DNA from 2 places in the Enterobacter cloacae complex sp. IR5418 genome. Region 1 is predicted to be linked to the other one. Evidence: predicted binding sites of a transcription regulator. Region 1 holds the regulator's gene; the other holds the start of a gene.

Region 1 (15,185 bases):
CCAAAGTTACCGCAGTGGCAGCGCTCGCCAAGCGGTTCAACCTGAATATGACCAATCTCGCCGACGTTGCCGTTGCGACCAATAAAAATGCGGCCATTTGAGATGATGCCCGCACCTGTACCACGGTGAACGCGCACCAGAATAGAGTCTTCGCAGTCCTGGCTCGCACCAAAGTAGTGCTCCGCCAGCGCCAGCGAGCGGATATCGTGACCAACAAAGCAGGTCAGCTTAAAGCGCTTTTCCAGCGCCTCAACCAGCCCCCAGTTCTCTACCTTAATATGCGGCATGTAGCGAATAACGCCGCTTTCCGGGTCAACGAGGCCGGGCAAAATCACCGAGATGGCGATGAGTTCACGGATCTTGCGCTGACAGCTTTCGATAAAATGCGCAATGGTATTCAGTAACGCGTGTTCAAGCGTCTCCTGCGTGCGCTCAGGAAGGGGGTAGTGCTCTTCGGCAATGGCCTTGCTGCTCAGATCGTAGAGCGTAAGCGTGGTGTCATGACGGCCTAAGCGGACGCCAATCGCCTGAAAATTGCGGGTTTCCGTGACAATGGAAATCGCGCGGCGACCTCCTGTGGAGGCCTGCTGATCGACTTCTTTGATCAGGCCGCGCTCAATAAGCTGACGTGTAATTTTTGTCACGCTGGCGGGAGCAAGCTGGCTTTGTTCGGCTATCTGAATGCGTGAGATTGGCCCGTGCTGGTCAATCAGGCGATAAACTGCCGCGCTGTTAAGTTGTTTAACGAGATCGACATTACCGATTTGAGCTTGTCCGCCTGGTGTCATACTTTTACTTACTCAGTGACGACCTCGTTACCATTAACGATGGTCTTAATAATTTTATAATCGTGTGTGAACGCCGTCAGGTTTGCAACCATACCTGGCGCAATACCGCCGAGCTGTTTATCGACGCCAATGGCGCGCGCCGGATAAAGCGTGGCCATACGCAGGACTTCATCAAGTGCAATCCCACAATGTTCAACCAGGTTACGCACCCCTTCAATCATGGTCAAAGAGGAGCCACTCAGCGTGCCGTTCTCATCCACACACAGTCCATTCCGGTAGTATATTGTTTTACCAGCAAAAATGAACTGGTCAATATTCGCCCCTGCCGGAGCGGTGGCATCCGTGACCAGGCAGAGCTTGTCGCCCTTAAGGCGCTTGGCGTTGCGGATATTGGTGTAATCGACATGCAGGCCGTCAGCGATAATGCCGCAGTAGACGTCCGGCTCATCCAGAATTGCGCCGACCAGCCCCGGTTCGCGGCCGGTAATATACGGCATTGCGTTATAGAGGTGCGTGGCAAACGTGATGCCCGCGCGGAAGCCAGCTTTCGCCTCTTTCAGCGTCGCGTTCGAATGACCCGCAGACACCACAATCCCGGCGGCAGCCAGCTTGCTGATCACGTCCGTGCCGCTCATTTCCGGTGCCAGCGTCACTTTGGTGATCACATCGGCATTGGCGCACAGGTAATCCACCAGCTCGGCATCGGGTTTACGCACGTAATTCGGGTTATGGGTGCCTTTCTTGACCATGTTCAGCCATGGTCCTTCCAGGTGCAAACCCAGCGCCTGATTCGGGTGTTTTGCCAGGTAGTCGCGCATCACGCGGATACCCTGTTTCATCAGGTCATCGCTGCTGGTAATCAGCGTTGGCAGATAGCTGGTGCAGCCCGATTTCTCGTTGGCTCTTTGCATGATTTCCAGCGTTTCAACCGTTACCGCCTCTGCGGTATCGTTAAACTGGACACCGCCACAGCCGTTGAGCTGTACGTCGATGAAACCGGGGGAGATTACTGCTCCATTGAGGGAACGCTGTTCGATCTCCGGCGGCAGTTCCGCCAGCGGGCAAACACGTTCAATCAGGCCATTGGCGATAACGATCGCATGGTCATCCAGAATTTCATGGCCGGTATAAATCCGACCGTGGGTTAAAGCGTACATATCGACCCCCGGTTAAAAAAAGCGACCGCCCCGGATAAAAGAGGCGGTTATTCAATTACAGACCTTTAATGTTCTCAGCTTCCAGCTCGTTGAAGTATTTCAGCGTTTTCACTTTCAGCTCCATGGTGGACGGTTCGTCACACACGACAACCGCTTTTGGATGCAACTGTAAGCAGCTGATCGTCCACATATGGTTCACGTTGCCTTCAACGGCAGCCTGAAGCGCTTGCGCTTTCACCGCGCCCAGCACCAGAATCATCACCTCTTCGGCATCCAGCAGCGTGCCCACGCCCACGGTCAGGGCGTATTTAGGTACCTGATTGACGTCGCCGTCAAAGAAGCGGGAGTTAGCCACACGCGTGTCATGGGTCAACGTTTTAATACGGGTGCGGGAAGCCAGTGACGATGCCGGTTCGTTGAACGCGATGTGACCGTCGTTGCCCACGCCGCCCATAAACAGGTGGATTTTACCGTAGGAACGGATTTTTTCTTCATACTGACGGCATTCTGCGTCAATATCAGGCGCGTTTCCATTCAGCAGATTAATGTTTTCCGCCGGAATATCAACGTGATCGAAGAAGTTGCGGTGCATAAAACTGTGGTAACTTTCCGGATGTTCCTTTGGCAGGCCGACATATTCGTCCATGTTGAAGGTTACAACGTGTTTGAAGCTAACCTGGCCCGCTTTGTGCATTTCAACCAGAGCTTTATACGCGGTCAGGGGTGTACCGCCGGTTGGAAGACCGAGAACGAAAGGACGATCGGCTGTTGGTTTGAACGCGTTGATGCGGTTAACGATATGACGTGCAGCCCATTTTCCGACTTGTTCAGCTGTTGCCAGGGGAATCAGTCTCATTATTCACCTCTAAAGTTTAAGTAAAAGTGGGCGGATGATTAGTGCAACCTGAACTAAGCGTAACCTGGAACCTTTCAGGCCGGATCAATCCGTCTTGATTTTTTGAATGATAAAATAAGTTTTCGTCGTTAGCCAGCGAAAGGGAGGGTTTAATACGATATTTGGTGACAATAATCACAAAAAATAGGTGTTTAATTTGCGATACGAATTAATTTTTCACACACTCACACTGCCAGTGAATCATCAACTGTATCTATCGTTCGTGACACAATAAAAACATAGTTTATGCGCGAGTCTTAACAATGGGTCTCGTAGGGGGAATAGGATGAATATTTTAGGTTTTTTCCAGCGCCTCGGTAGGGCTTTGCAGCTCCCTATCGCCGTGCTACCGGTTGCAGCATTGCTGCTGCGATTCGGGCAACCCGATCTTCTTAACGTGCCGTTTATTGCCCAGGCAGGCGGCGCAATTTTTGACAACCTGGCCCTGATTTTCGCCATCGGTGTGGCGTCAAGCTGGTCAAAAGACAGCGCTGGTGCCGCGGCACTGGCAGGGGCTGTCGGTTACTTCATCCTCACGAAAGCGATGGTAACCATCAACCCTGAAATCAACATGGGTGTGCTGGCAGGTATCATTACCGGTCTGGTCGGTGGTGCCGTGTACAACCGTTGGGCGGGTATCAAACTGCCTGACTTCCTGAGCTTCTTCGGCGGTAAACGTTTTGTGCCGATTGCGACGGGCTTTTTCTGTCTGATCCTCGCAGCCATCTTTGGCTACGTGTGGCCACCGGTGCAGCATGCTATCCATGCGGGCGGCGAGTGGATCGTGTCTGCGGGTGCAATGGGTGCGGGCATCTTCGGTTTCATTAACCGTCTGCTGATCCCAACCGGTCTGCATCAGGTACTGAACACCATCGCGTGGTTCCAGATTGGTGAGTTCAGCAACGCGGCTGGCGCGGTGTTCCACGGTGATATCAACCGCTTCTACGCAGGCGACGGCACCGCGGGCATGTTCATGTCTGGCTTCTTCCCAATCATGATGTTTGGTCTGCCTGGCGCTGCGCTGGCAATGTACCTGGCTGCGCCGAAAGCGCGTCGCCCAATGGTTGGCGGGATGCTGCTGTCCGTTGCGATCACCGCTTTCCTGACCGGCGTGACCGAGCCACTGGAATTCCTGTTCATGTTCCTGGCTCCGCTGCTGTATCTGATGCACGCGATCCTGACTGGTATCAGCCTGTTCGTCGCCACCCTTCTGGGTATCCATGCTGGCTTCTCCTTCTCCGCAGGCGCTATCGACTATGTGTTGATGTACAACCTGCCAGCGGCAAGCAGCAACGTCTGGATGCTGGTGGTGATGGGCCTGGTATTCTTCGTTATCTACTTCGTCCTGTTCAGCGCGGTTATTCGTATGTTTAACCTGAAAACGCCGGGCCGCGAAGATACGAAAGACGATGTGGTGACCAGTGAAGCAAACAGCAATACCGAAGAAGGTTTAACCCAGCTGGCAACCAGCTACATTGCCGCTGTAGGCGGTACTGACAACCTGAAAGCGATTGATGCCTGTATTACCCGTCTGCGTCTGACCGTAGGTGACTCTGCACGCGTGAGTGATGCAATGTGTAAACGCCTGGGCGCGTCGGGTGTGGTGAAACTGAACAAGCAAACCATCCAGGTTATCGTGGGTGCGAAAGCCGAATCGATCGGCGATGAAATGAAAAAAGTGGTTGCCCGTGGGCCGGTTGCTGCCGCCTCAACGGACAGCGCGCCAGTAGCTGACGCGCCGGTTGCAAAACCGCAGGCGGTGCCAAATGCGGTGACCATCGCTGCGCTGGTCTCTCCGGTGACAGGTGACGTTGTTGCGCTTGAGCAGGTGCCTGACGAAGCGTTCGCCAGCAAAGCGGTCGGTGACGGCGTGGCGGTGAAACCAACGGACAAAACCGTGGTCTCTCCGGCAGCTGGTACTATCGTGAAAATCTTCAATACTAACCACGCGTTCTGCCTCGAAACCGAAAAAGGCGCGGAGATCGTTGTCCATATGGGTATCGATACCGTTGCGCTGAACGGTCAGGGCTTTACTCGCCTGGTGGAAGAGGGTGCCGAAGTGGTGGCAGGTCAGCCGATTCTGGAGATGGATCTGGATTACCTCAATGCCAATGCGCGCTCCATGATTAGTCCGGTCGTGTGCAGCAACATCGACGACTTCAGCGGTCTGGTGATCCAGGCGCAGGGTCAGGTGGTTGCAGGCCAGACGCCACTGTATGAGATTAAAGGCAAGTAATCGCTCCTGAGTAGAGTCATGCCTTAAGCGGCGGGGGATATCCTCCGCCGCTTTTTTTTGCAGCATTTGCCCCCATTATTTTCTTCCGGGACGTTTTAAGGGTTGTCACTACGTCCGGGTTATAAGATCATATGCCGTTATACGTTGTTTACGCTTTGAGGAATCCACGATGAGTGAGGCAGAAGCCCGCCCGAGTAACTTTATTCGTCAGATCATCGATGAAGATCTGGCCAGTGGTAAGCACACCACAGTCCACACGCGTTTCCCGCCGGAGCCAAATGGCTACCTGCACATTGGTCACGCCAAATCGATCTGCCTGAACTTTGGTATTGCGCAAGACTACCAGGGGCAGTGCAACCTGCGTTTCGATGACACCAACCCAGTAAAAGAAGACATCGAATACGTTGAGTCGATTAAAAACGACGTGCAATGGCTGGGCTTTAACTGGTCTGGCGATATCTGCTACTCCTCTGACTATTTCGATCAGCTGTATGCCTATGCGGTTGAACTGATCAACAAAGGTCTGGCGTACGTCGACGAACTGTCTGCTGACGAAATCCGTGAATACCGCGGTACGCTGACTCAGCCTGGCAAAAACAGCCCGTTCCGCGACCGCAGCGTGGAAGAGAACCTGGCGCTGTTTGAAAAAATGCGTGCTGGTGGCTTTGAAGAAGGCAAAGCGTGTCTGCGCGCCAAAATCGATATGGCGTCTCCGTTCATCGTGATGCGCGATCCGGTGCTGTACCGCATTAAGTTCGCGGAACACCACCAGACCGGTAACAAGTGGTGCATCTATCCGATGTACGACTTCACCCACTGCATCAGCGATGCGCTGGAAGGCATTACGCACTCGCTGTGTACGCTGGAGTTCCAGGACAACCGTCGTCTGTATGACTGGGTGCTGGATAACATCACCATTCCTGTGCATCCGCGCCAGTACGAGTTCTCTCGTCTGAACCTGGAATACACCGTCATGTCCAAGCGTAAGCTGAACCTGCTGGTGACCGACAAGCACGTCGAAGGCTGGGACGACCCGCGTATGCCGACCATCTCTGGCCTGCGTCGTCGTGGTTATACTTCTGCGTCCATTCGTGAATTCTGCAAACGTATTGGCGTCACCAAGCAGGACAACACCATCGAAATGGCGTCTCTGGAATCCTGCATTCGTGAAGACCTGAACGAAAACGCGCCGCGCGCGATGGCCGTGATCGATCCGGTTAAGCTGGTTATCGAAAACTACCCGCAGGGCGAAAGCGAACTGGTCTCCATGCCTAACCATCCGAACAAACCGGAAATGGGCACCCGCGACGTGCCGTTCAGCGGTGAAATCTGGATCGACCGTGCTGACTTCCGCGAAGAAGCCAACAAGCAGTACAAGCGTCTGGTGCTGGGTAAAGAAGTGCGTCTGCGTAACGCCTATGTGATCAAAGCCGAGCGCGTAGAGAAAGATGCGGAAGGTAACATCACGACCATCTTCTGTACGTACGACGCAGAGACGCTGAGCAAAGATCCGGCTGATGGTCGTAAAGTGAAAGGTGTAATCCACTGGGTGAGCGCACAGCATGCGCTGCCGGTTGAGATCCGTCTTTACGATCGTCTGTTCAGCGTGCCTAACCCAGGTGCTGCGGAAGACCTCCTGGCGGTTATCAACCCTGAGTCGCTGATTATCAAGCAGGGTTATGCCGAGCCGTCTCTGAAAGCCGCTGAAGCGGGCAAAGCGTTCCAGTTCGAACGTGAAGGCTACTTCTGCCTGGACAGCCGTTACAGCACGGCAGAAAAACCGGTATTTAACCGTACCGTCGGTCTGCGTGATACATGGACTAAAATCGGCGAATAATAACGCTGCTCTGGTCAAGGAGAAACAAACGCCGCTTATTGCGGCGTTTTTTTTATTTAATGATCATGGTATTAAGCCAGGGCTTAAAGATAAGCCGCTAAAATATCAGGTCAATGTAGTGCTACTTATTTTTCTAAAAAAAGTTTGTATTTTTACGAAATATAAAGAGGATGAAAAATAAACAGCAAATACCTGCGCGACCCGATGAAATTTCTGATATTTCCACGCCAATCCTCGCTCTCCTCTAAATGTTACAAAGTACTACGAATTATGTGCACTTCGTCATAATCCTGACTTTTGCCCACGGAAAAGCATTGATAATTCGCGTCGCGAAAAATAACCTAAAGACGGTAGTTAATTCGAGGGTATTTCTGACTACCCCTGACCTTTTGGTCTTTTCTGTTTTTCGCCGTTTAAGGCGTTTTAATTCGTGAAAGAGGAATAATCTATGCGTACGTTCAGTGGCAAACGTAGTGCGCTGGCGCTGGCTATCGCCGGTGTGACAGCAATGTCGGGCCTGGTGGTTGCACCAGAGGCAAAAGCAGCAGGTTTCATTGAAGATTCTACCCTCACGGGCGGTGTTTATTACTGGCAGCGTGAGCGTGACCGTAAAGACGTTGCGGAAGATAAATACAAAACTAACCTTTCTCACTCCACCTGGAACGCCAACCTGGATTTCCAGTCAGGCTATGCCGCCGATATGTTTGGTCTGGATATTGCGGCATTCACGGCAATCGAAATGGCTGAAAACGGCGACAGCGGCCACCCGAACGAAATTGCGTTCTCCTCCAGCAATAAAGCCTATGACGAAGACTGGTCCGGTGATAAAAGCGGTATCAGCCTGTATAAAGCGGCTGCAAAATTCAAATACGGCCCGGTGTGGGCACGTGGGGGCTATATTCAGCCAACCGGTCAAACGCTGTTAGCGCCGCACTGGAGCTTTATGCCGGGTACCTACCAGGGCGCGGAAGCCGGGGCTAACTTTGACTACGGCGATGCGGGCGCGTTGAGCTTCTCCTATATGTGGACCAACGAGTACAAAGCACCGTGGCACATTGAGATGGACAAGTTCTACCAGGGCGATCGTAAAACCAAAGTGGATTATCTCCACTCTTTGGGTTTGAAATACGACTTTAAAAATGACTTTGTCCTGGAAGCAGCGTTTGGTCAGGCTGAAGGCTACATGGATCAGTACTTTGCTAAAGCATCGTATAAATTCGATATCGCTGGCAGCCCACTCTCTACCAGCTATCAGTTCTATGGCGCACGTGACAAAGCCGATGCGCAAAATAACTTAAGGACTAATGATGAGGTCGCGCTGGCCAACGACTTATATGACGGTACTGCCTGGCTGCAAGCCTTAACGTTTGGCTATAAGATCGGCCAGGTGGATCTGCGCCTTGAGGGTACATGGGTTAAGGCTGACGGTAATCAGGGCTTCTTCCTGCAACGCATGACGCCAACCTACGCTTCATCAAACGGACGTTTAGATATCTGGTGGGATAACCGTTCTGATTTCAACGCCAATGGTGAAAAGGCGGTGTTCTTCGGCGCGATGTACGACCTCAAAAACTGGAACCTTGCAGGATGGTCCGTTGGGGCGTCCTACGCTTACGGTTGGGATGCTAAACCAAGCAGCGCGCCGATCTACGATCAGAGCCAGCGCCTGAAAGAGTCTGCCTATAGCCTGGATGCTGCCTATGTCCTCCAGGATGGCCGTGCCAAGGGAACCATGTTCAAGCTGCATTTCACTCAGTATGACAACCACTCCGATCTGCCAAGCTACGGCGGGGGATATAACAACATCTTCCAGGATGAGCGTGACGTGAAATTCATGGTCATTGCGCCATTCACAATCTTCTGATGAACACGCTGGCGGGTGAAGTCCCGCCAGCATGGAGACTGCACATGATGAAAAAATGGGTAATCGTTGCGCTGCTGGCATCGGGGCTGGTGGCGTGTGCGCAGGATCAGGCGCAGAAAGAAGACTCCCGTCTGAAGGAGGCGTATAGCGCCTGCATCAATACAGCACAAGGATCGCCAGAGAAGATTGAAGCCTGCCAGAGCGTGCTGAATGTGCTGAAAAAAGAGAAAGCGCATGAGCAGTTTGCGACGCAGGAAAGCGTTCGCGTGATGGATTACCAGGCCTGTATTCAGGCGCGTAAAACCGGTAACGATCAGGAAGTGGCGAAGCGTTGCGATAAGATCTGGGACGAGATACGCAATAACAACAAATAAGTTATTTTCACGCCCGGTGGCGCTGCGCTACCGGGCTTTTTATTGCCCAAAAAAGGCAAAAAAAAAGCCAACCTTACGGCTGGCTCAGAGTATGTACACTCGCTTATTTTGCGTCGTGCGCATGTTCATTTTCACGGCAATCACCTTCAGCGCAGTGACCGTACAGGTACAGGCTGTGGTTGGTCAGGCGGATGCCATGACGGGCGGCGATTTCACGCTGGCGTGATTCAATGGAATCATCGCTGAATTCAATGACCTTGCCACAGTCGAGGCAGATCAGGTGATCGTGGTGGTGCTGCTGAGTCAGTTCGAACACGGATTTACCGCCTTCGAAATTATGACGAGTAACAATGCCCGCGTCATCAAACTGGTTCAGCACACGATAGACGGTTGCCAGCCCAATCTCTTCACCCATATCGATAAGACGCTTATAAAGGTCTTCCGCACTGACATGGTGATTGTCTGGCCCCTGAAGCACTTCAAGGATTTTTAACCGAGGAAGCGTTACTTTCAGGCCAGCTTTCTTTAATGCGGTATTGTTGTCAGTCATGCGGAATCTGTCCTGTTGCTAAACGATTCACTTCAAAAGAAGAAGTGACAGAAAATGCACTTGGGATAATGCGTCTCATTATAGAACTGCCATGGCTAAATGAAAACTGCAAGTCTCAAGCAAAGTATGCTTATAAAAACGTGGTATCACCAACAAACTTGTTCGATGGCACCCACTTTTTACCAGGGGGATATTGTACAGGTCTGGACAAAAAAGTTAAAAGTTTGTAGCAATTAATTTAATCGGTTTTACCTGGAAACGGGCGCAACCGGAGTTGCGCCGCAGGGAAATCAGGCGTTAAGGATATCGTCCAGGTTCAGCTCTTCACGAACCTGCTTAACCCATTTTTCAACACGCTCAGCGGTCAGCTCTGGCTGACGGTCTTCATCAATGGCCAGGCCAACGAAGTGATCGTCATCGGCCAGCCCTTTGGACGCTTCGAAGTGGTAACCGGCTGTTGGCCAGTGACCGACGATCGCCGCACCGCGTGGCTCAATGATGTCGCGAATGGTGCCCAGCGCATCACAGAAATACTCTGCATAGTCTTCCTGATCGCCACAACCGAACAGGGCAACCAGCTTGCCGTTGAAGTCTACTTCTTCCAGCGTTGGGAAGAAATCGTCCCAGTCACACTGTGCTTCACCGTAGTACCAGGTCGGGATGCCCAGCAGCAGGATGTCATAGCCCTCGAGATCTTCTTTGCTGCTCTTGGCGATGTCATGCACATCAGCAACGTCTTTACCGAGCTGTTTTTGAATGTTTTTTGCGATATTTTCAGTATTGCCGGTATCACTGCCAAAGAAAATGCCGATGATTGCCATGAGTAAAATAACCTCTTGAAACTTAATGGTATGGTGGCGCAAATTGTCCACGGATAAGGGCAATAATAGCAGAACAGGCAACCCTGCGGAAACAGCTATCACGCAGGACTGCACTCTGTGCTACATGAAAAAGGTAATATTGGGGATTTTCTGACTCACGCCTTGCCGCGTAACGTCTCAAGCTGGGCGATCAGCATCTCTTCGATCAGTTCGCTGCGGCTGATGTTGCGCGCGTCAGCTAACTCGTTAAGCGCATCGACGGCATCGGCATTCAGCTTCAGTTCGACACGCTTAAGTCCACGATTTTTATCGCGTTTAAGCTGGTTGCGTTTATTGATACGCAGCTGTTCATCGCGCGAAAGCGGATTCGTTTTCGGTCGTCCCGGTCGACGCTCATTCGCGAACAGATCTAGTGTCGTACGGTCCGTTTGTTCTTTGGCCATGATTCTGAGACTTCGGGGGAAACACGCCGCCCTGCTAATGCCCGGGCGATAAGCGCGCCATCATACATTACCCAAATCCACACGCCAACGACTGGAAGCCCGTCGGCTTCCGGTCGCTGGCTTTTTAATCAATTCGCAGTATCAGTAAGATAGCGGCGAATGGCGCGCAGGACGGCATCCGGTTTTTCCGCGTGTACCCAGTGCCCGGCACCGGCAATGGCGTGAGCACGGGCCTGCGGGAACTGTGCCAGCAGCGTGTCTCGGTACGCGTCAGTAACGTAAGGGGAGTTGCCGCCGCGAATAAAGAGGGTAGGGTGTGGCCAGGCGGGCACGGTTTCCCAACCCACAATATGCGAATACTGATCCCAGAGCACCGGGACGTTAAAGCGCCATTGTCCGTCAACAAACGATTTCAGCAGGAACTGCACCACGCCTTCTTCATCGAGATGTTCGCGCATAACGGTAGCCGCTTGCTGGCGTGTGGAGACGCCTGACGCCGTCACGGCGTTGATTGCAGCGAAAATCTCATCGTGACGACGAACGTCGTAATTGACGGGGGCCACGTCAATGACCACCAGCCCGGAGATCCGCTCAGGGGCCAGCGCAGTGAGCGCCATCACCGCTTTGCCGCCCATTGAATGCCCGATGAACGTCGCTTTCTGGATATCGTTCGCATCGAGGGTGTCACGCAGATCCTGCGCCATGGCGGCGTAGGTCATCTCCTCCGAGCGCCCGGAAAGTCCGTGATTGCGCATATCAACCTGGAGGATCTCGTGATCGGTCACTAAATCGCGCGCCAGCACGCCCAGGTTATCCAGGCTACCAAACAGGCCGTGAACCAGTACGATGGGAGAATTATTGTTCGGCGATTGTGCAGTTTGCGCTCGGGTATTCAATTTCATGGCAAAGTTCTTTTTTTAGGTTTGTCAGGTTAGGGTATCATGTTGACCATTCTGCCGCCCGGGGGCAAGGATCCAGTTTAATCCGACTTTTGCCGCCAACCTGGTTTGACGCTATCCGCTGTTGGGATTTGACCTTATAATCTCAACGACTTGTATTCAGATAAGATATCGCACTGGATTAAGATGAAAACAATCGAAGTTGATGACGAACTCTATCAGTATATTGCCAGCCAGACGCGGCATATTGGGGAGAGCGCGTCTGACATTTTACGGCGCATGCTTAAAATTTCCGCCGCCTCACAGCCCACTCCTGTCACTAAAGATGTCGTGTCTCAGCCGAGCGTTGTTGCACAAGTAAAACCTGCCGTCATGCCGGCAAAAGACAAAGTGCGCGCGATGCGCGAGCTGCTGCTGTCCGATGAATATGCAGAGCAGAAAAAGGCGGTTAACCGCTTTATGCTGGTGCTGTCTACACTTTACTCTCTGGATCACAAAGCATTTGCTGAAGCGACAGAGTCGCTGCACGGTCGCACGCGCGTTTACTTTGCAGGCGACGAGCAGACCCTGTTGCAAAATGGCAACCAAACCAAACCCAAACATGTTCCCGGTACGCCATACTGGGTGATCACCAACACCAATACGGGCCGCAAGTGCAGCATGATCGAACATATCATGCAATCCATGCAGTTCCCGGCGGAATTGATCGAAAAGGTTTGCGGTACAATTTAACCCTTGCATCAGAAGGACCAGGCAATGGCAAATCACAGCCGTGCAGGACAACCTGCACAACAACGCGATTTGATTAACGTCGCTCAACTGACCGCGCAGTACTACGTGCTGAAACCGGTCGTGGGCAACGCAGAACACGCAGTGAAGTTTGGTACATCTGGCCACCGCGGCAGCGCGGCGCGCCATAGCTTTAACGAACCGCACATTCTGGCCATTGCTCAGGCCATCGCGGAAGAGCGCGCCAAAAATGGCGTCACCGGTCCGTGCTATGTAGGGAAAGATACCCACGCCCTGTCTGAACCTGCTTTTATCTCCGTACTGGAAGTGCTGGCGGCGAACGGCGTAGACGTGATTGTTCAGGAGAACAACGGTTTCACGCCAACGCCTGCGGTGTCTAACGCTATTCTGGTACACAACAAAAAAGGTGGCGCGCAGGCTGACGGTATTGTCATCACCCCGTCCCACAATCCACCGGAAGATGGCGGCATCAAGTACAACCCACCTAACGGTGGTCCGGCAGATACCAACGTCACGAAAGTGGTGGAAGATCGTGCCAACGCGTTGCTGGCTAACGGTCTGAACGGCGTGAAGCGCATCTCGCTGGATGAAGCCATGGCCTCCGGTCATGTGAAAGAGCAGGACCTGGTGCAGCCGTTTGTGGAAGGGCTGGCGGATATCGTTGATATGGCCGCGATCCAGAAAGCTGGCCTGAAACTGGGCGTGGATCCACTGGGTGGCTCCGGTATCGAATACTGGAAACGCATTGCTGAGCACTACAAGCTCGATCTGACCATCGTGAACGATCACGTTGATCAGACGTTCCGCTTTATGCACCTGGATAAAGACGGCGCAATCCGTATGGACTGCTCCTCCGAATGCGCAATGGCTGGCCTGCTGGCGCTGCGCGACAAGTTCGACCTGGCGTTTGCCAACGACCCGGACTACGACCGCCACGGCATCGTCACCCCGGCAGGGCTGATGAACCCGAACCACTACCTGGCAGTGGCGATCAACTACCTGTTCCAGCACCGTCCGCAGTGGGGCAAAGAGGTGGCTGTAGGTAAAACGCTGGTTTCTTCCGCCATGATTGACCGCGTGGTCGATGCGCTGGGTCGCAAGCTGGTGGAAGTGCCGGTGGGCTTCAAATGGTTTGTTGACGGTCTGCACGACGGCAGCTTCGGCTTCGGCGGTGAAGAGAGCGCGGGGGCATCGTTCCTGCGCTTCGACGGTACCCCATGGTCAACCGACAAAGACGGCATCATCATGTGCCTGCTGGCGGCGGAAATTACCGCAGTTACGGGTAAGAACCCGCAGGAACATTATAACGAACTGGCGGAACGTTTCGGCGCGCCAAGCTATAACCGTATTCAGGCTGGCGCCACGTCTGCGCAAAAAGCTGCTCTGTCAAAACTCTCTCCGGAAATGGTCAGCGCCAGCACCCTGGCAGGTGACCCTATCACCGCGCGTCTGACGGCAGCACCGGGTAACGGCGCATCCATCGGCGGCCTGAAGGTGATGACCGAAAACGGCTGGTTCGCCGCGCGTCCATCCGGTACGGAAGATGCGTACAAAATCTATTGTGAAAGTTTCCTCGGCGCTGAGCACCGTCAGCAGATTGAGAAAGAAGCGGTAGAGATTGTCAGCGAAGTGCTCAAAAACGCATAAGTCGTGTTCTGGTGCGGGCTGATGCCCTCACCCCGGCCCTCTCTCACGAGGAGAGGGAGAAAACATTAAAAACGGCAACCTCAGGGTTGCCGTTTTGCATTGACTTCGTAGGCCCGGTAAGCGTTAGCGCCACCGGGCTTTTTTTTAGCTATGTTTGTTCTTCAATTCAAATCTCGGCGACACCAGACCGTACAGCGTCCAGCCCATAAACGTCACCATTGCTCCGTACAGCATCGCCTCCTGACCGGAGGAGTAGAGCGCGTAGAAGCTGTAAATCGCCCCAATCAACGCCACAATATTCGCCGCCCGCGCTTTGCGCGGATCCACCTTCGCCACCTTCTGAATGATCACCAGCGCCGCCATCGACAGAATGTACGGAATGATGTTCGTCACCACCGCCAGGTTGACCAGCACGTTGAACTGGCTGTTCAGCGACGGGCTGATGGTCATGAGCGACAAACCGCTCTGGAAAATCACAATCGCCAGCATACCCTGCACCGGCGCATCCGCTTTGGTGACGCGGGAGAAAATTTTCGGGAAGTAGCCTTCGTCAGCCGAAGATTTAAACACCTGCGCAATGGTGAACTGCCAGCCGAGCAGCGAGCCGCAGCAGGACATCACCATCAGTCCCATGATCACTTTCCCGACTTCCGGCGTAAACATCTGCGCAAACGCCAGCCCGAACGGGGCCGTGGAGTTAGCCAGATCCATATTGGGTACAATCCCCGCAATCACGTTGGTCGAGATGATGTAGATCACCGCCGCCCCCAGCGTTCCGCCGAGTACCGCGATCGGCACGTTTTTCTCCGGGTTTTCCACCACTTCCGCATTCGCACAGGCCGACTCCAGACCGAGGAAAGCCCACAGCGTCATGGCGATGGACGATCCCACGGCGGTGAAGAACGGCACGTGGTGAGGATTCCA
Region 2 (15,185 bases), on a different contig from region 1:
TGGACTCAAGGCGATTGCGGAGGGGCTGGAGAACGGTGGCGCAGCGCATGAAATCCACGTGGATGCCACCCTGCGTGAAGGCGCGTTAATTCCGCTTAACCGTATGCTGGATTTTGCGGCTACACTACGTACTTAACTCATTACGCCCCGGAGAAAAAATGGATTTTTTTAGCACACAGAACATCCTGGTTCATATCCCGATTGGTGCGGGCGGCTATGACCTGTCGTGGATTGAAGCGGTAGGGACGCTGGCCGGATTACTCTGTATCTGGCTGGCCAGCCTTGAGAAGATCAGCAACTATGCGTTCGGGCTGATTAACGTCACGCTGTTTGCGATTATCTTCTTCCAGATCCAGCTCTACGCCAGCCTGCTTCTACAGGTGTTCTTTTTCGCGGCCAATATCTATGGCTGGTATGCCTGGTCGCGGCAAAACAGTCAGCAGGAGGCGGAGCTACAAATCCGCTGGCTACCGTTGCCAAAAGCCATCGCCTGGTTCGCTGCCTGCGTGGTGGCTATTGGCTTTATGACGGTCTTTATTGATTCGGTATTTGCCTTCCTGACGCGCGTGGCGGTCTCGGTGATGTCGGGTCTGGGATTAAACGTGACGATGCCTGAACTTCAGCCGGATGCCTTCCCCTTCTGGGATTCCAGCATGATGGTGCTGTCGATTGCCGCGATGATCCTGATGACCCGTAAATACGTGGAGAACTGGCTGCTGTGGGTAGTCATTAACGTGATAAGCGTGGTGATTTTTGCCCGTCAGGGCGTGTATGCCATGTCGCTGGAGTACATGCTGCTGACCTTCATTGCCCTGAACGGCAGCCGTATGTGGATTAACAGCGCGCGTGAGCGTGGCTCTCGCGCGCTTTCCCGTTAATGGTGATGGGCATGTGAATGGCCGGACTGCGCCTCGTTCAGGTGACAGTCTGGCCCGTTACACGGCTGATACTCCATCTGAATGGTGGCGTGGGCAATTTCGTAGTGATGCTCAAGGAAGTGCTGAATACGCTCAAGCAACGCATCGTGATCGTGGGGCGGGATAACCTGAACGTGCAGCGTCATAAGCGGTTTCTCTCCCACCAGCCAGACGTGAACGTGGTGAACGTTACGAACTTCAGGAATGGAGCGACACAGATTGCGTTTTAGCTCGCCAATATCCAGCGACGTGGGAGCGCCTTCCAGCAACTCGTTAACACTCTCTTTCAATAGCCGCCAGGCACTGCGCAATACCAGGCACGATACCAGCACGGAAAGAATCGGGTCGATAGGGGTCCAGCCCGTGCCCATAATAATCAGCGCCGCTACGATGGCACCCACAGAACCCAGCAGATCGCCCAGCACATGAAGCGCCGCGGCCCGCACGTTCAGATTTTTTTCGCTGCTGCCGCGGTGCAATATCCAGAACGCCAGAATATTGGCGACCAACCCGGCAACGGCGATGACCATCATCGTTGTTCCGGCTACCGGTTGGGGATGCCGAAAGCGCTGAAAAGCCTCCCAGACGATAAGAATAGTAATCACCACCAGTGCAATCGCATTCACGAAGGCAGCAAGCGTGGTCAGTCTGAGCCAGCCAAAGGTGTGGCGGGCATTGGGAGGGCGACGGGCAAACTGCACGGCCAGCAGAGCAAACAGGAGCGCGGCAGCGTCAGTCAGCATATGCCCGGCATCGGCCAGCAGCGCCAGAGAGCCGGATATCAGCCCGCCGATCACTTCTATGATCATAAAGGTGGCGGTGACGCCGAAGGCCAGCAGAAGCCGTTTGGCATTTTCATCGCCAGCAGCGGGAGGATGGGAGTGGGAGTGCGCCATGGTATCGTTCCTGATTTATTATTATTTTTAGTGTAGCGTTTTTAAGAGCTTAAATAAAAAAGGAGAGCATTCGCTCTCCCTCTTTTACCTTACAGAAGGTTACTGAGTCGTACCGTCTGTTTTGGTATCGGCATCGCTGCCCACTTTGTCATTCGGGTCCGGGCATTTGCCGTCTTTACACATTGAGTTTTTATGAACCTCGTCAGTGCTCATACCGTCATGATTCATCGTGCCGGTGTTCGTACCGCCGGTATTGGTATTGCCCGTGTTGATATTGTTGTTATCAACATTATTCGGCGCAATATTCTGTTTTGCGTCCGGCGCAACTTGGCCCGCTTCGGCAGCGGCATTCGCGTCGCCGTTGCTGCCGGAAGAGCCGGTATCGGCTGCCAGTACGCTACCGCTTGCCAGGGTAAGGGTTGCCGTCAGGAAAAGCGTAGTCAGTTTCGTCATTTTCATCATGGTGCTCCTGTTCTTATCGTTACGCTGGATAACATTCTCCAACAGTGCATCTTGTTCAGTGGCGAAAGATCCCAGTTTCCCGAGTTATGTCAGGATGGAATCGCGTAGAAATATTTAAATTCAGTCGTTACAAGTAAAAAGTTTAGGCCAGATCTCATTTTTCGCTATTTTGTTGCGTATTTTAGCTGAATTCCAGGAATTATCTGCGTGAAGTGTAAAAGCCCGTTTACACTTCGGGGCCGACAAGTTAGATTGAAAGCATTGCTTTCATTACTAAAGATATGGCAGAGCCGGAAAGAAGATGAATTATCAGAACGACGATTTACGCATTAAAGAGATCAATGAGTTATTACCTCCCGTAGCGCTCCTTGAAAAATTCCCCGCCACCGAAAATGCCGCCAACACGGTGTCTCATGCCCGCAAGGCGATCCACAAGATCCTCAAAGGGAGCGACGATCGTCTTCTGGTGGTGATTGGCCCATGCTCCATTCACGATCCTGCTGCGGCCAAAGAGTATGCGTCGCGTCTGCTGGCCCTGCGTGAGGAGTTGAAAGACGAACTGGAAATCGTGATGCGCGTTTATTTCGAAAAACCGCGTACCACCGTGGGCTGGAAAGGGCTGATCAACGATCCGCACATGGACAACAGTTTCCAGATCAACGACGGCCTGCGTATTGCGCGTAAGCTGCTGCTGGAAATTAACGACAGCGGGCTGCCTGCTGCCGGTGAATTCCTCGATATGATCACCCCGCAGTATCTGGCAGACCTGATGAGCTGGGGCGCTATTGGCGCGCGTACGACTGAATCTCAGGTGCACCGCGAGCTGGCGTCTGGCCTGTCATGCCCGGTGGGTTTCAAAAATGGCACTGATGGCACTATTAAGGTCGCCATTGATGCCATCAATGCGGCTGGCGCGCCGCACTGCTTCCTGTCGGTGACCAAGTGGGGCCACTCGGCTATCGTGAACACCAGCGGTAACGGCGATTGCCATATCATTCTGCGCGGCGGTAAAGAGCCTAACTACAGCGCTAAACACGTGGCAGAGGTGAAGGCCGGGCTGGAAAAAGCAGGTCTGCCGCCGCAGGTGATGATCGACTTCAGCCATGCGAATTCCAGCAAACAGTTCAAAAAGCAGATGGAAGTCGGCGCAGATGTTTGTCAGCAAATCGCCAGCGGTGAACGCGCAGTGATTGGGGTAATGATTGAGAGCCATCTGGTGGAAGGCAACCAGAACCTGGAGGGCAGCGAGCCGCTGGTCTACGGTAAGAGCGTGACGGATGCCTGCATTGGCTGGGACGATACCGATGCGATCCTCCGTCAGCTGGCGGATGCGGTAAAAGCGCGTCGCGGCTAAGTTTGTCGCGGGCAATAAAAAAGCGTGGATTGCTCCACGCTTTTTTTATGTCTGGCGAATATTACTTCGCTTTACCCTGGTTCGCCACGGCCGCCGCTTTTGCAGCGATTTCGTCGGCGTTACCCAGGTAGTAATGTTTAACTGGCTTGAAGTTTTCGTCGAACTCGTACACCAGCGGCACGCCGGTAGGGATGTTCAGCTCGAGGATCTCATCTTCGCCCATGTTGTCCAGGTATTTCACCAGCGCACGCAGGGAGTTACCGTGAGCAGCGATAATGACGCGCTCGCCGCTTTTCAGGCGTGGCAGAATGGTTTCGTTCCAGTAAGGCACAACGCGGTCGATGGTCAGCGCCAGGCTTTCGGTCTGCGGCAGTTCAGCCTCAGTCAGCTTCGCGTAACGCGGATCGTGACCCGGGTAGCGCTCGTCATCTTTGCTCAGCTCTGGAGGCGTGACTGCAAAACCACGACGCCACTGCTTAACCTGCTCGTCACCGTATTTTTCTGCGGTTTCCGCTTTGTTCAGACCTTGCAGCGCACCGTAGTGACGCTCGTTCAGTTTCCAGGATTTCTCAACCGGCAGCCAGGCCTGATCCAGCTCGTCCAGAACGTTCCACAGGGTATGGATGGCACGTTTCAGCACAGAGGTGTAAGCAAAGTCAAAGGTGAAGCCTTCTTCTTTCAGCAGCTTACCTGCCGCTTTTGCTTCGCTCACGCCTTTCTCGGACAGATCAACGTCATACCAACCGGTGAAGCGGTTTTCGTTGTTCCACTGGCTTTCGCCGTGGCGCACCAGGACAAGCTTAGTATTAGCCATTTCTTACTCCTCAAGCATTTTGAATGATAACAATTCTCATTATATTGCCGTGACTGTGCCAGCAGCAACGCTTAACCCTAACCATAGCGAAAATAGTTCGAGAGTGTAAGATGCATGTGAATCAAGGGTTATGATTTTGTCTGCGATCGCCGCTATTTTCAGCAAGCGGAGCAGAAAAAAGCCCTCGTCGGGAGGGCTGGCTTTTTTGCCGGATGGCGCTTCGCTTATCCGGCCTTCATTCGCAGGCCCGCACATGCGTAGCGCCGCCGGACATTAAGCGCGCGGAATGAAATGATACTCGGTGACGCTCACGTACTCTTCACCCGGACGTAGCACGCAGTCCGGCTGCGGCCATTCAGGATGGTTAGGCGAGTCCGGCAGGAACTCGCTCTCCAGCGCCAGTCCTTGCCAGGCGCTGTAGGCGTCATGTTCACGCGCCGTTGTCCCCTCCAGAAAGTTACCGGAGTAGAACTGTAGGGCAGGGGCAGTGGTGTAGACCGTCATCTGTAACTTCTCATCAGCCGACCAGACCTGTGCGGCAGGTTGAGAAAGATCGCCTTTCGCCTGCAACAGGAAAGCGTGGTCGTAGCCTTTCACCTTACGCTGATCGTCATCATTGAGGAAATCCTGGGCGATGGTTTTCGGCTGGCGGAAATCAAAGCTATTACCGCTAACTGGCTTCAGCCCCTGATAAGGGATACCCATCTCATCGACCGGCAGATACGCGTCCGCTAGGATCTGAAGTTTGTGGCTGTGAACATCGGTCTGGTTGCCGTCAAGGTTGAAATAGGCGTGGTTGGTCAGGTTGACCGGGCACGGCTTGTCGACCGTGGCGCGGTACTCAATGGCGATGCGATTATCTTCAGTCAGGGTGAAGCGCGCGGTTGCGGTGAGATTGCCCGGGAAGCCCTGGTCTCCGTTGAGGGAGTCCAGAGAGAACCAGACCTCACCGTCATTTTGCTGCACAATCTTCCAGCGACGTTTATCAAATCCTTCCGGGCCGCCGTGCAGCTGATTTTCACCCTGGCTTGAAAGCAGGGAATACTCTACGCCGTCCAGCGTAAACCGGCTTCTGGCGATGCGGTTGGCGTAGCGGCCGATGGATGCGCCCAGAAACGCGGTCTGCTCGATATACTGCTCGGGCGATGCGCAGCCGAGCAAGGTTTCGCGCACGCTGCCGTCAGGCATCGGTACGCGGGCAGAAAGTAACGTTGCGCCCCAGTCCATCAGCGTAACCACCATCCCGGCGCTGTTGCGCAGGGTTAACAGGCGATACGGCAGACCATCCGGTGCGAGTGTAGGTGTTTCGTTTAGCACTGTCCGGCTCCTTGTGATGCTTTGCAGACATAGAAAGTTTCTTTGATGCCCGTTTTGGCTTCGTACTGTTTAGCCACGGCGTCCTGAATGGCAGGGACCAGCTCTTCCGGCACCAGGGCGACGACGCACCCGCCAAACCCACCGCCGGTCATACGTACGCCGCCTTTGTCGCCAATTGTGGCTTTTACAATTTCCACCAGGGTGTCAATTTGCGGCACGGTGATTTCGAAATCGTCACGCATTGAGGCATGCGATTCTGCCATCAGCTCGCCCATCCGTTTCAGATCACCTTTTGCCAGCGCGGAGGCGGCTTCTACGGTACGGGCATTTTCCGTCAGTATATGACGCACGCGCTTCGTGACAACCGGATCCAGCTCGTGAGCAACCTTGTTAAATTCATCAAGTGAGACATCACGCAGGGCTGGTTGCTGGAAGAAGCGCGCGCCGGTTTCGCACTGTTCGCGGCGGGTGTTGTACTCGCTGCCCACCAGGGTGCGTTTGAAGTTACTGTTGATGATCACCACCGCCGCACCTTTCGGCAGCGGAACCGCTTTGGTCCCGAGGGAGCGGCAGTCAATCAGCAAAGCATGTTCTTTCTTACCCAGCGCGGAAATCAGCTGATCCATAATGCCGCAGTTGCAGCCCACGAACTGGTTTTCCGCTTCCTGACCGTTGAGGGCGATCTGCGCCCCGTCCAGCGGCAGATGATAAAGCTGCTGGAACACGGTGCCGACCGCCACTTCCAGTGATGCAGAAGAGCTTAATCCCGCCCCCTGCGGCACGTTGCCGCTGATCACCAGATCGGCCCCGCCGAAATTCTTGTTACGCTTTTGCAGGTGCTTCACCACGCCGCGAACATAGTTCGACCACTGCTGGCTGTCGTGGGTTACGATCGGCGCATCGAGAGAAAATTCGTCAATTTCGTTGTCGTAATCCGTAGCGATCACCCGCACGTGACGATCGTCGCGTTTCGCACAGCTGATCACCGTCTGGTAGTCGATGGCACAGGGCAGGACAAAACCGTCGTTATAGTCGGTGTGCTCGCCGATCAGATTAACGCGGCCTGGCGCCTGGATAACATGGGTGGCAGGGTAGCCAAATTTCTCAGCAAACAGGGATTGTGTTTTATCTTTCAGACTCATTTTTTAGACTCCTGATTCGCGATAATGGACGTCGCTAACGGCACGCAGACGTTCTGCCGCCTGTTCCGCCGTCAGGTCACGCTGGGTTTCCGCCAGCATTTCATAGCCCACCATGAATTTACGTACCGTCGCAGAACGCAGCAGCGGCGGGTAGAAGTGTGCATGTAACTGCCAGTGTTGATTCTCTTCGCCGTTAAACGGCGCGCCGTGCCAGCCCATGGAGTAGGGGAAAGAGCTCTGGAAGAGGTTGTCGTAACGGCTGGTCAGTTTTTTTAGCGCCAGCGCAAGGTCGTCACGCTGGGCGTCGTTGAGGTCCGCGATGCGCTGAACATGGGCTTTAGGCAGTAACAGCGTCTCAAACGGCCACGCCGCCCAGTAAGGGACTACCGCAAGCCAGTGCGCGGTTTCCACCACGGTACGGCTGCCATCCGCCAGCTCACGCTGGGTGTAATCCACCAGCATCGGCGAACCGTTCTCGGTGAAATACGCTTTTTGCAGTCGGTCTTCACGCTCGGCTTCATTTGGCAGGAAGCTGTTCGCCCAAATCTGACCGTGCGGATGGGGGTTTGAGCACCCCATCGCCGCGCCTTTATTTTCAAACACCTGCACCCACGGGTAGGTCTGGCCCAGCTCCGCCGTTTGCGTTTGCCAGGTAGTAACCACCTCTTTCAACGCCTCAACGCTCAGCTCCGGCAGCGTTTTGCTGTGATCGGGAGAGAAGCAGATCACGCGGCTGGTACCGCGGGCGCTTTCGCAGCGCATCAGCGGATCGTGGCTTTCCGGCGCGTCCGGCGTATCGGTCATCAGCGCGGCAAAGTCGTTAGTAAAAACGAAAGTGCCTGTGTAATCGGGGTTTTTATCGCCCGTCACGCGCGTATTGCCTGGACAGAGGAAGCAGTCCGGATCGTGCTGATGCAGCGTCTGTTTGGCAGGCGTCTCTTGCGCCCCCTGCCAGGGGCGCTTGGCGCGATGCGGTGAAACCAAAATCCATTGCCCGCTGAGCGGGTTAAAACGACGATGGGGGTGATCGACGGGATTGAATTTCGTCATGACAAATCCTTAGTCCGGATACCCCTGCGGATGGCGTGACTGCCAGTGCCAGGTATCCTGTGCCATTTCATCAAGCGTGCGGGTGACACGCCAGTTAAGCTCTTTATCCGCTTTGGTGGCATCGGCCCAGTAAGCCGGGAGGTCGCCGTCACGGCGGGGCGCGAAGTGATAATTCACCGGCTTGCCGCAGGCTTTACTGAAGGCATTCACCACATCCAGTACGCTACTGCCGATCCCGGCGCCGAGGTTGTAAATATGCACGCCCGGTTTATCTGCCAGCTGCTGCATTGCCGCCACGTGGCCGTCGGCCAGATCCATCACGTGAATGTAATCGCGTACGCCGGTGCCATCTTCGGTGGGATAATCGTTACCAAAAATCGCCAGGGATTCGCGACGCCCTACGGCAACCTGCGCGATATAGGGCATCAGGTTATTAGGAATGCCCTGCGGATCTTCGCCCATATCCCCTGACGGATGCGCGCCAACCGGGTTGAAGTAGCGCAGCAGCGCGATGCTCCACTCCGGCTGGGCTTTTTGCAGGTCGGTGAGGATCTGCTCCACCATCAACTTACTTTTGCCGTACGGACTTTGCGGCGTACCGGTCGGGAAGCTTTCAACGTAAGGGATTTTTGGCTGATCGCCGTAGACGGTGGCGGAGGAGCTGAAGATAAAGTTTTTCACGTTCGCCGCACGCATGGCGGAGATCAGGCGCAGGGTACCGTTGACGTTGTTGTCATAGTACTCAAGCGGTTTTGCCACCGATTCGCCAACCGCTTTCAGGCCGGCGAAGTGGATAACGGTTTCAATCGCGTGATCGTGAAGGATTTCCGTCATCAACGCTTCATTGCGGATGTCGCCTTCCACGAAAGTCGGCTGTTTACCCGAAAGGCGTTCAATGACCGGCAGCACGCTGCGCTTACTGTTGCACAGGTTATCAAGAATGACGACATCGTGGCCGCTTTGCAGCAGTTGCACACAGGTATGACTTCCTATGTAACCGCTACCACCTGTTACCAGAACTCGCATATTTCGCTCCATTAGGCTTATGGTATGAATTAACCATAGCATATCAGAGACGCGAAAAGTGTGACATGGGATAAAATAGTGGTATCGTTTACACTGGTTTTCACACCCGCTTTTTAAAAGAGTGAGTGCATTGTAGATCAAAGAGATAGAGATGTGTTGTTGCAGGTTGTCTGAAAAGCGGAGGGCAGCGCCCTCCAGAGGTTAATCGATTTTGCTTAGCAGGTAGCGGTAATGCTCGCCGTCCGGGACAAATTCCAGCCGATGGGTGATGCAGGATGGCGCATCCTCCGCATGGTGGGACACAAACAGCAGCTGGGTTTCACCTTCGCTAATCAGGATATCCACAAAGCGGCGGATCAGCTGACGGTTAAGCGGATCCAGCCCCTGCAACGGCTCGTCCAGAATCAGTAGCGTAGGGTGTTTGACCAGCGCGCGGACGATCAGTGCCAGCCGCTGCTGCCCCCACGACAGGCTGTGGAATGGCGCATCGGCTATCCGATTATCCATGCCCAGAATATCCAGCCACTGCTGCGCCAGCTTGTGCTGCTTGTCGGATACCGCCTGATAAATACCGATAGAGTCAAAGAAGCCAGAGAGGATCACGTTTCGCACCGAGGTGCTCACCCGGTAGTCCAGATGCAGGCTGCTGCTGACATAGCCGATGTGCTTTTTGATGTCCCAGATGGTTTCCCCGCTGCCGCGCCGACGGCCAAAGAGGGTCAGATCGTTGCTGTATCCCTGCGGGTGATCGCCGGTGATCAGGCTCAGCAGCGTGGATTTACCCGCCCCGTTAGGGCCGACGATCTGCCAGTGCTCGCCAGGATTAACCTTCCAGCTGAGGTGATGAAGAATAGGGCGATCGTCGTAAGCAACCACCCCGTCGCGTAGCACAATGCGCGGCTGAGCGGGATCCAGCCCGTGGCGTGCCGAAGGCGCATCCGGCTCCGGCAGGGCGATACCGTCCAGTTTTTCACTGTGCGCCAGCTGTGCAATCAGCGCCTGCCGCAGCAGCACGGCTTTCTCGCCGGTTTCGGTCAGGCTACAGTCTGCCAGCACGCCCGCATAGTGTACGAAATCCGGGATCTCATCAAAGCGGTTAAGGACCAGTACAAGGGTGTATCCCTGCTGGTTGAGCGTCGCCAGCAATGCTGCCAGCTGCGCGCGGGACTGCACATCCAGCCCGTCAAAGGGTTCATCCAGGATCAGGAGTTCCGGCTCGCTCATCAGCGCCTGGCACAGCAGCGTTTTGCGCGTCTCGCCGGTAGAGAGGTATTTGAAGCGACGGTTAAGCAGGGCGGTAATGCCAAATTGCTCCGCCAGCTGCTGGCAGCGGGCAGGATCTTTTATCTCATCCTGGATAATTTCCGCCGTCGTGCGGCCGGTATCTTCTTCGCCGGGGCTGAGCAAATCGGTATTGTTACGCTGCCACTCATCGCTGACCAGCTTTTGCAGCTGTTCAAAGGAAAGGCGCGTCAGCCGGGTAAAGGTGCACCGGCGTTCACCCTTCAGCTGGGTTAATTCACCCGCCAGAGCGCGGGCCAGCGCCGATTTTCCGCTGCCGTTCGTGCCCACAAACGCCCAACTTTCTCCGGCGCGCAGGGTCAACTCTGGCAGCGTTAAGGTACGGGTATCGCTAAGACGAAACGTGCCTTGCGAAATATGCAATGATGGCATGTGTTATCCCATTTTTTGCAGCAACAGATGTCAGGGATACTCACTGTTAGCAGGGTTGTCAATGCGCTTAGCACAATGTGGCGATAATTACCCGGTCTGCATTGAAATATGCGGTCACCACAGCACCTTCTTCTAATTCGGTGGCGTCGTTCACCGGCACGGTGGCGCAGAGCAGCTGTCCATCCGGCAGGGTCATCAGCACTTCACACTGTTCTGCACCGCGTTCGACGTGGCTGATACGTCCGCGTAGCTGGTTATCGGCTTCTGCGGCCTGCTCAGGATTAAGCGTGATGCTGATCCAGGGGGCTTTGAGTAATACCAGCACGTCCTTACCTTCGTTCAGCCCAAGGCGTTGACCACTTTGTGCGGTGATGGCGGCCTTCAGGCGCGTCGTGCCGTCCGCGAGCAGGATCTCAATATGCTCCTGCACCTGCGAATGGTCACGCCCGGTCACCGTACCAAACCACTGGTTACGGGCGCTGGTCTGCAAGGAGAAACGGGAGATGGCGCCCAGCAGGCTGTCCAGCGGCAGATTGTCGTCATCGCTCAACACATCAAATGCTTTTTGCTGGATCTGCGCCAGTAAATCGTAGAGCTGGATCAGACGTTGCCCGTAACGCGTCAACACGGCGCCGCCGCCGCCTTTCCCGCCGGTGGCGCGCTCCACCAGCGTGTGTTCGCTCAGGGTGTTCATGTCGTTAATCGCATCCCAGGCGCTTTTATAGCTGATGCCGGCGTTTTTGGCCCCCTGGCTAATCGAGCCAGTTTGTTCTATTTGTTTTAACAGGGCGATGCGCCGCGGATCGGCGAAAAGCTTCTGCTGAAGTCGTAGGGTGAGGAGAATTTCGGCCTGCATAACAGTGTCCTGGCAAAAAGGCTATTGTGACCCAAATGCCCGGGGGCGGAAAGCGCACCGCACAAAAGGGGATGTTTTTCTTACTTTTCAGGGTAGAATAAGCCGTTCACAAGATCTGGAGAAAACCATGTTAGAGTTGTTGAAAAGTCTGGTATTCGCGGTAATCATGGTGCCAGTAGTGATGGCTATCATCCTCGGTGCCATCTACGGCCTGGGTGAAGTGTTCAACGTCTTTTCGAACATTGGTCATCGTCGAGACCAGCCTAAAAAGCAGCAATGATTTCCTCCAAAACGCCCGGCCAGCCCGGGCGTTTTGCTCTCAAGTTTATCCCTCTCCCGCCGATATCTTTTACAACGTTCCTTGCGTTTACGCATTAATGGGTACGATTTAGCGCTAGGAACGCCTGCGATATATCGTTATATTTGTTTGTATATAACGATACGCACAGGAGATTCAAATGGCACGTTCATGGGTACGCCTTTTTGCAGGGGCAACGCTGACGCTCTCTCTCACCGGCCACGCGCTGGCGGATGAAGGAAAAATCACGGTCTTTGCGGCGGCGTCGCTGACTAACGCGATGCAGGATATTGCTGCGGTATACAAAAAAGAGAAAAACGTCGAGGTCGTCTCGTCGTTTGCCTCCTCGTCTACGCTGGCTCGCCAGATCGAAGCGGGGGCGCCTGCGGATCTGTTCATCTCTGCCGATCAGAAATGGATGGATTATGCGGTTGAGAAAAAGTCTGTTGAAACGGCTACCCGCGAAACGCTGCTGGGAAATAGCCTGGTGGTGGTCGCGCCCGTAAACGGTAAGCAGGGTGACATCGCCATTAACAAACAGACGGACTGGACCCGTCTGCTCAACGGCGGCCGTCTGGCGGTGGGCGACCCGGAGCATGTTCCTGCCGGGATTTATGCGAAAGAAGCGCTGCAAAAACTGGGCGCATGGGAGACCTTATCGCCGAAACTGGCCCCCGCAGAAGATGTGCGCGGCGCGCTGGCGCTGGTGGAGCGTAACGAAGCCCCACTCGGGATTGTTTACGGCTCCGATGCCGTCGCCAGTAAAGGTGTGAAGGTGGTAGGCACCTTCCCGGAAGACTCGCATAAGAAAGTGGAATATCCTGTTGCGATAGTTGATGGACATAAAAATGCGACCGTGACGGCCTTCGTTGACTACCTGAAGGGGCCGGAAGCGTCCGCTATCTTTAAACGTTACGGATTTACGACTCACGAATGATATTGACCGAACCTGAATGGCAGGCCGTGCTGCTGAGCCTGAAAGTCTCTTCCCTGGCGGTTGCGCTGAGTTTGCCCTTCGGGGTGTTCTTTGCCTGGTTACTGGTTCGCGTGAAGTTTCCAGGCAAAGCCCTGCTCGACAGTGTTCTCCATCTTCCGCTCGTCTTACCGCCTGTGGTGGTTGGATATCTGCTGCTGATCTCCATGGGGCGGCGCGGTTTCATTGGCGAATGGTTGTATGACTGGTTCGGCCTGACCTTTGCTTTCAGCTGGCGTGGTGCGGTGCTGGCCGCGGCGGTGATGTCCTTCCCGCTGATGGTGCGCGCTATCCGCCTGGCGCTGGAAGGGGTGGATATCCGGCTAGAGCAGGCCGCCCGCACGCTCGGCGCTGGCCGCTGGCGGGTCTTTCTCACCATCACGCTGCCGCTCACGCTACCGGGTATTATCGTCGGTACGGTGTTAGCCTTCGCCCGCTCGCTGGGCGAGTTTGGTGCGACTATCACCTTTGTGTCGAACATTCCCGGCGAGACGCGGACCATCCCGTCGGCCATGTATACCCTGATTCAGACGCCGGGCGGCGAAGGTGCGGCGGCCCGGCTGTGTATTATTTCGATTGTGCTCGCCCTGGTCTCGCTGCTGGTGTCCGAGTGGCTGGCGCGCCTCAGCCGTGAACGGATGGGGAAACCGTGATGCTGGAACTCAATTTTACGCAAACCCTGGGCAACCACACCCTGACGCTGAACGAAACGCTGCCTGCCAGCGGTATCACCGCCATTTTTGGCGTGTCCGGGGCAGGTAAAACGTCGCTGATTAATGCGATTAGCGGCCTGACGCGTCCCCAGTCTGGCCGTATTGTGTTAAATAACCGCGTCTTAAATGACGCGGAGAAGAAGGTCTGCCTGTCACCGGAAAAACGCCGCATCGGCTATGTGTTTCAGGATGCGCGCCTGTTTCCGCACTACAGCGTGCGCGGAAATCTGCGCTACGGCATGGCAAAAAGCATGGCCGGACAGTTTGATAAGCTGGTGGCGCTGCTGGGCATCGAACCGCTGCTGGATCGTCTGCCGTCGTCGCTGTCGGGGGGGGAAAAACAGCGCGTGGCAATTGGCCGCGCCCTGTTAACCGCGCCGGAGCTGTTGCTGCTGGATGAGCCGCTGGCCTCGCTGGATATTCCGCGCAAGCGCGAGCTGCTGCCGTACCTGCAACGTCTGGCGCGGGAAATCAACGTGCCAATGCTCTACGTCAGCCATTCGCTGGATGAGATCTTACATCTGGCCGACAAAGTGCTGGTGCTGGAAGCGGGCAGGGTGAAGGCATTCGGCAATCTGGAAGAGGTGTGGGGCAGCAGCGTTATGCATCCGTGGCTGCCAAAGGAGCAGCAGAGCAGCATTCTGAAGGTGAGCGTGCTGGAGCACCATCCACATTATGCGATGACCGCGCTGGCGCTGGGCGATCAGCATTTGTGGGTGAATAAAATCGATACGCCGATTCAGTCGACGTTACGGATCCGCATTCAGGCGTCGGACGTCTCCCTGGTGCTGCAACCGCCGCTGCAAACCAGTATCCGCAATATTTTGCGCGCAAAAGTGGCGCAGTGTTTTGATGATAACGGCCAGGTGGAAGTGCAGCTGGAGGTGGGCAGCAGAACGCTGTGGGCGCGCATCAGCCCGTGGGCCAGGGATGAGTTAGGCATCAAGCCTGGCCTGTGGCTTTACGCGCAAATCAAGAGCGTTTCCATCACCGCCTGATTACAGCAGGTGGGTATAAATATACTGCGCGATGCTGTCGGTGGTGTTATCGCCAATCACCACGTCAGCGCGCGCTTTCACCGCATCATCGGCATTGCCCATCGCCACGCCCGTTCCGGCCGCTTCCAGCATGCTGATGTCGTTATAGTTATCACCGAAGGCAATTACGTCCTGCATTGATCCGCCCTGCGATTCCACGAACTGGGTCAGGCGTTTGCCTTTGCTGTTGCCTTTGCGGGCAATATCCACCTGATCGTGCCAGGACCATTCACATTCCAGACCCAGCGTATGCTCGACATGTTTTGCGAAGGTATTCAGTTTGGCGGTGTCTTCATCGGTCAGGGCAAACTTCCAGATCGCCTCGACGTCTTCCGCCGCCTGGCGCAGGGAGGAAACCTGAGTGAACACCGGACGCTGCGCTTCCGGCAGTGACAGTGCCCAGTTGCTGGTGCGGATCACATGGCCGGTAGGACGCTCATAGACCATGGCGTTATCCACATACATCAGGCCGTGAATCGCGTGCTCATCCAGCAAATCAATCAATTGCAGCGCCTGCGTGACGGGAAGCGGATCGGAGGCTAAAACCTTTTTTGCCTGATAATCATACAAATAGGTGCCATTACAACAAATTGCAGGTGTATCTAAGCCCAGTGCCTGATAAAAAGGATGAATGGCTACGTGATGTCGACCCGTTA

Evidence for each region. Region 1 encodes Fur, which represses iron uptake genes when iron is present. Its sites were predicted from a motif close to ATAATAATGAGAACNACTATCAA; they were not measured.
Region 2: the regulator Fur is predicted to act here: its motif matches at 4,467-4,489, upstream of gpmA (2,3-diphosphoglycerate-dependent phosphoglycerate mutase).

Annotation. Positions count from the first base shown of each region.
Region 1 covers NZ_JBMKHS010000002.1:318,574-333,758, forward strand. Annotated here, with positions in the region: gene nagC (DNA-binding transcriptional regulator NagC) at 1-788, opposite strand, end outside; gene nagA (N-acetylglucosamine-6-phosphate deacetylase) at 797-1,945, opposite strand; gene nagB (glucosamine-6-phosphate deaminase) at 2,001-2,801, opposite strand; gene nagE (PTS N-acetyl glucosamine transporter subunit IIABC) at 3,127-5,076, shown strand; gene glnS (glutamine--tRNA ligase) at 5,246-6,913, shown strand; gene chiP (chitoporin ChiP) at 7,362-8,777, shown strand; gene chiQ (ChiQ/YbfN family lipoprotein) at 8,825-9,151, shown strand; gene fur (ferric iron uptake transcriptional regulator) at 9,255-9,701, opposite strand; gene fldA (flavodoxin FldA) at 9,992-10,522, opposite strand; gene ybfE (LexA regulated protein) at 10,678-10,965, opposite strand; gene ybfF (esterase) at 11,094-11,867, opposite strand; gene seqA (replication initiation negative regulator SeqA) at 12,051-12,596, shown strand; gene pgm (phosphoglucomutase (alpha-D-glucose-1,6-bisphosphate-dependent)) at 12,621-14,261, shown strand; gene potE (putrescine-ornithine antiporter) at 14,406-15,185, opposite strand, start outside.
Region 2 covers NZ_JBMKHS010000004.1:156,445-171,629, reverse strand. Annotated here, with positions in the region: gene nadA (quinolinate synthase NadA) at 1-136, shown strand, start outside; gene pnuC (nicotinamide riboside transporter PnuC) at 159-878, shown strand; gene zitB (CDF family zinc transporter ZitB) at 875-1,813, opposite strand; gene ACOTX7_RS05450 (protein YbgS) at 1,913-2,272, opposite strand; gene aroG (3-deoxy-7-phosphoheptulonate synthase AroG) at 2,577-3,629, shown strand; gene gpmA (2,3-diphosphoglycerate-dependent phosphoglycerate mutase) at 3,691-4,443, opposite strand; gene galM (galactose-1-epimerase) at 4,717-5,760, opposite strand; gene galK (galactokinase) at 5,754-6,902, opposite strand; gene galT (galactose-1-phosphate uridylyltransferase) at 6,906-7,952, opposite strand; gene galE (UDP-glucose 4-epimerase GalE) at 7,962-8,978, opposite strand; gene modF (molybdate ABC transporter ATP-binding protein ModF) at 9,180-10,652, opposite strand; gene modE (molybdenum-dependent transcriptional regulator) at 10,720-11,508, opposite strand; gene ACOTX7_RS05405 (AcrZ family multidrug efflux pump-associated protein) at 11,636-11,788, shown strand; gene modA (molybdate ABC transporter substrate-binding protein) at 11,967-12,743, shown strand; gene modB (molybdate ABC transporter permease subunit) at 12,740-13,432, shown strand; gene modC (molybdenum ABC transporter ATP-binding protein ModC) at 13,432-14,490, shown strand; gene ACOTX7_RS05385 (pyridoxal phosphatase) at 14,491-15,185, opposite strand, start outside.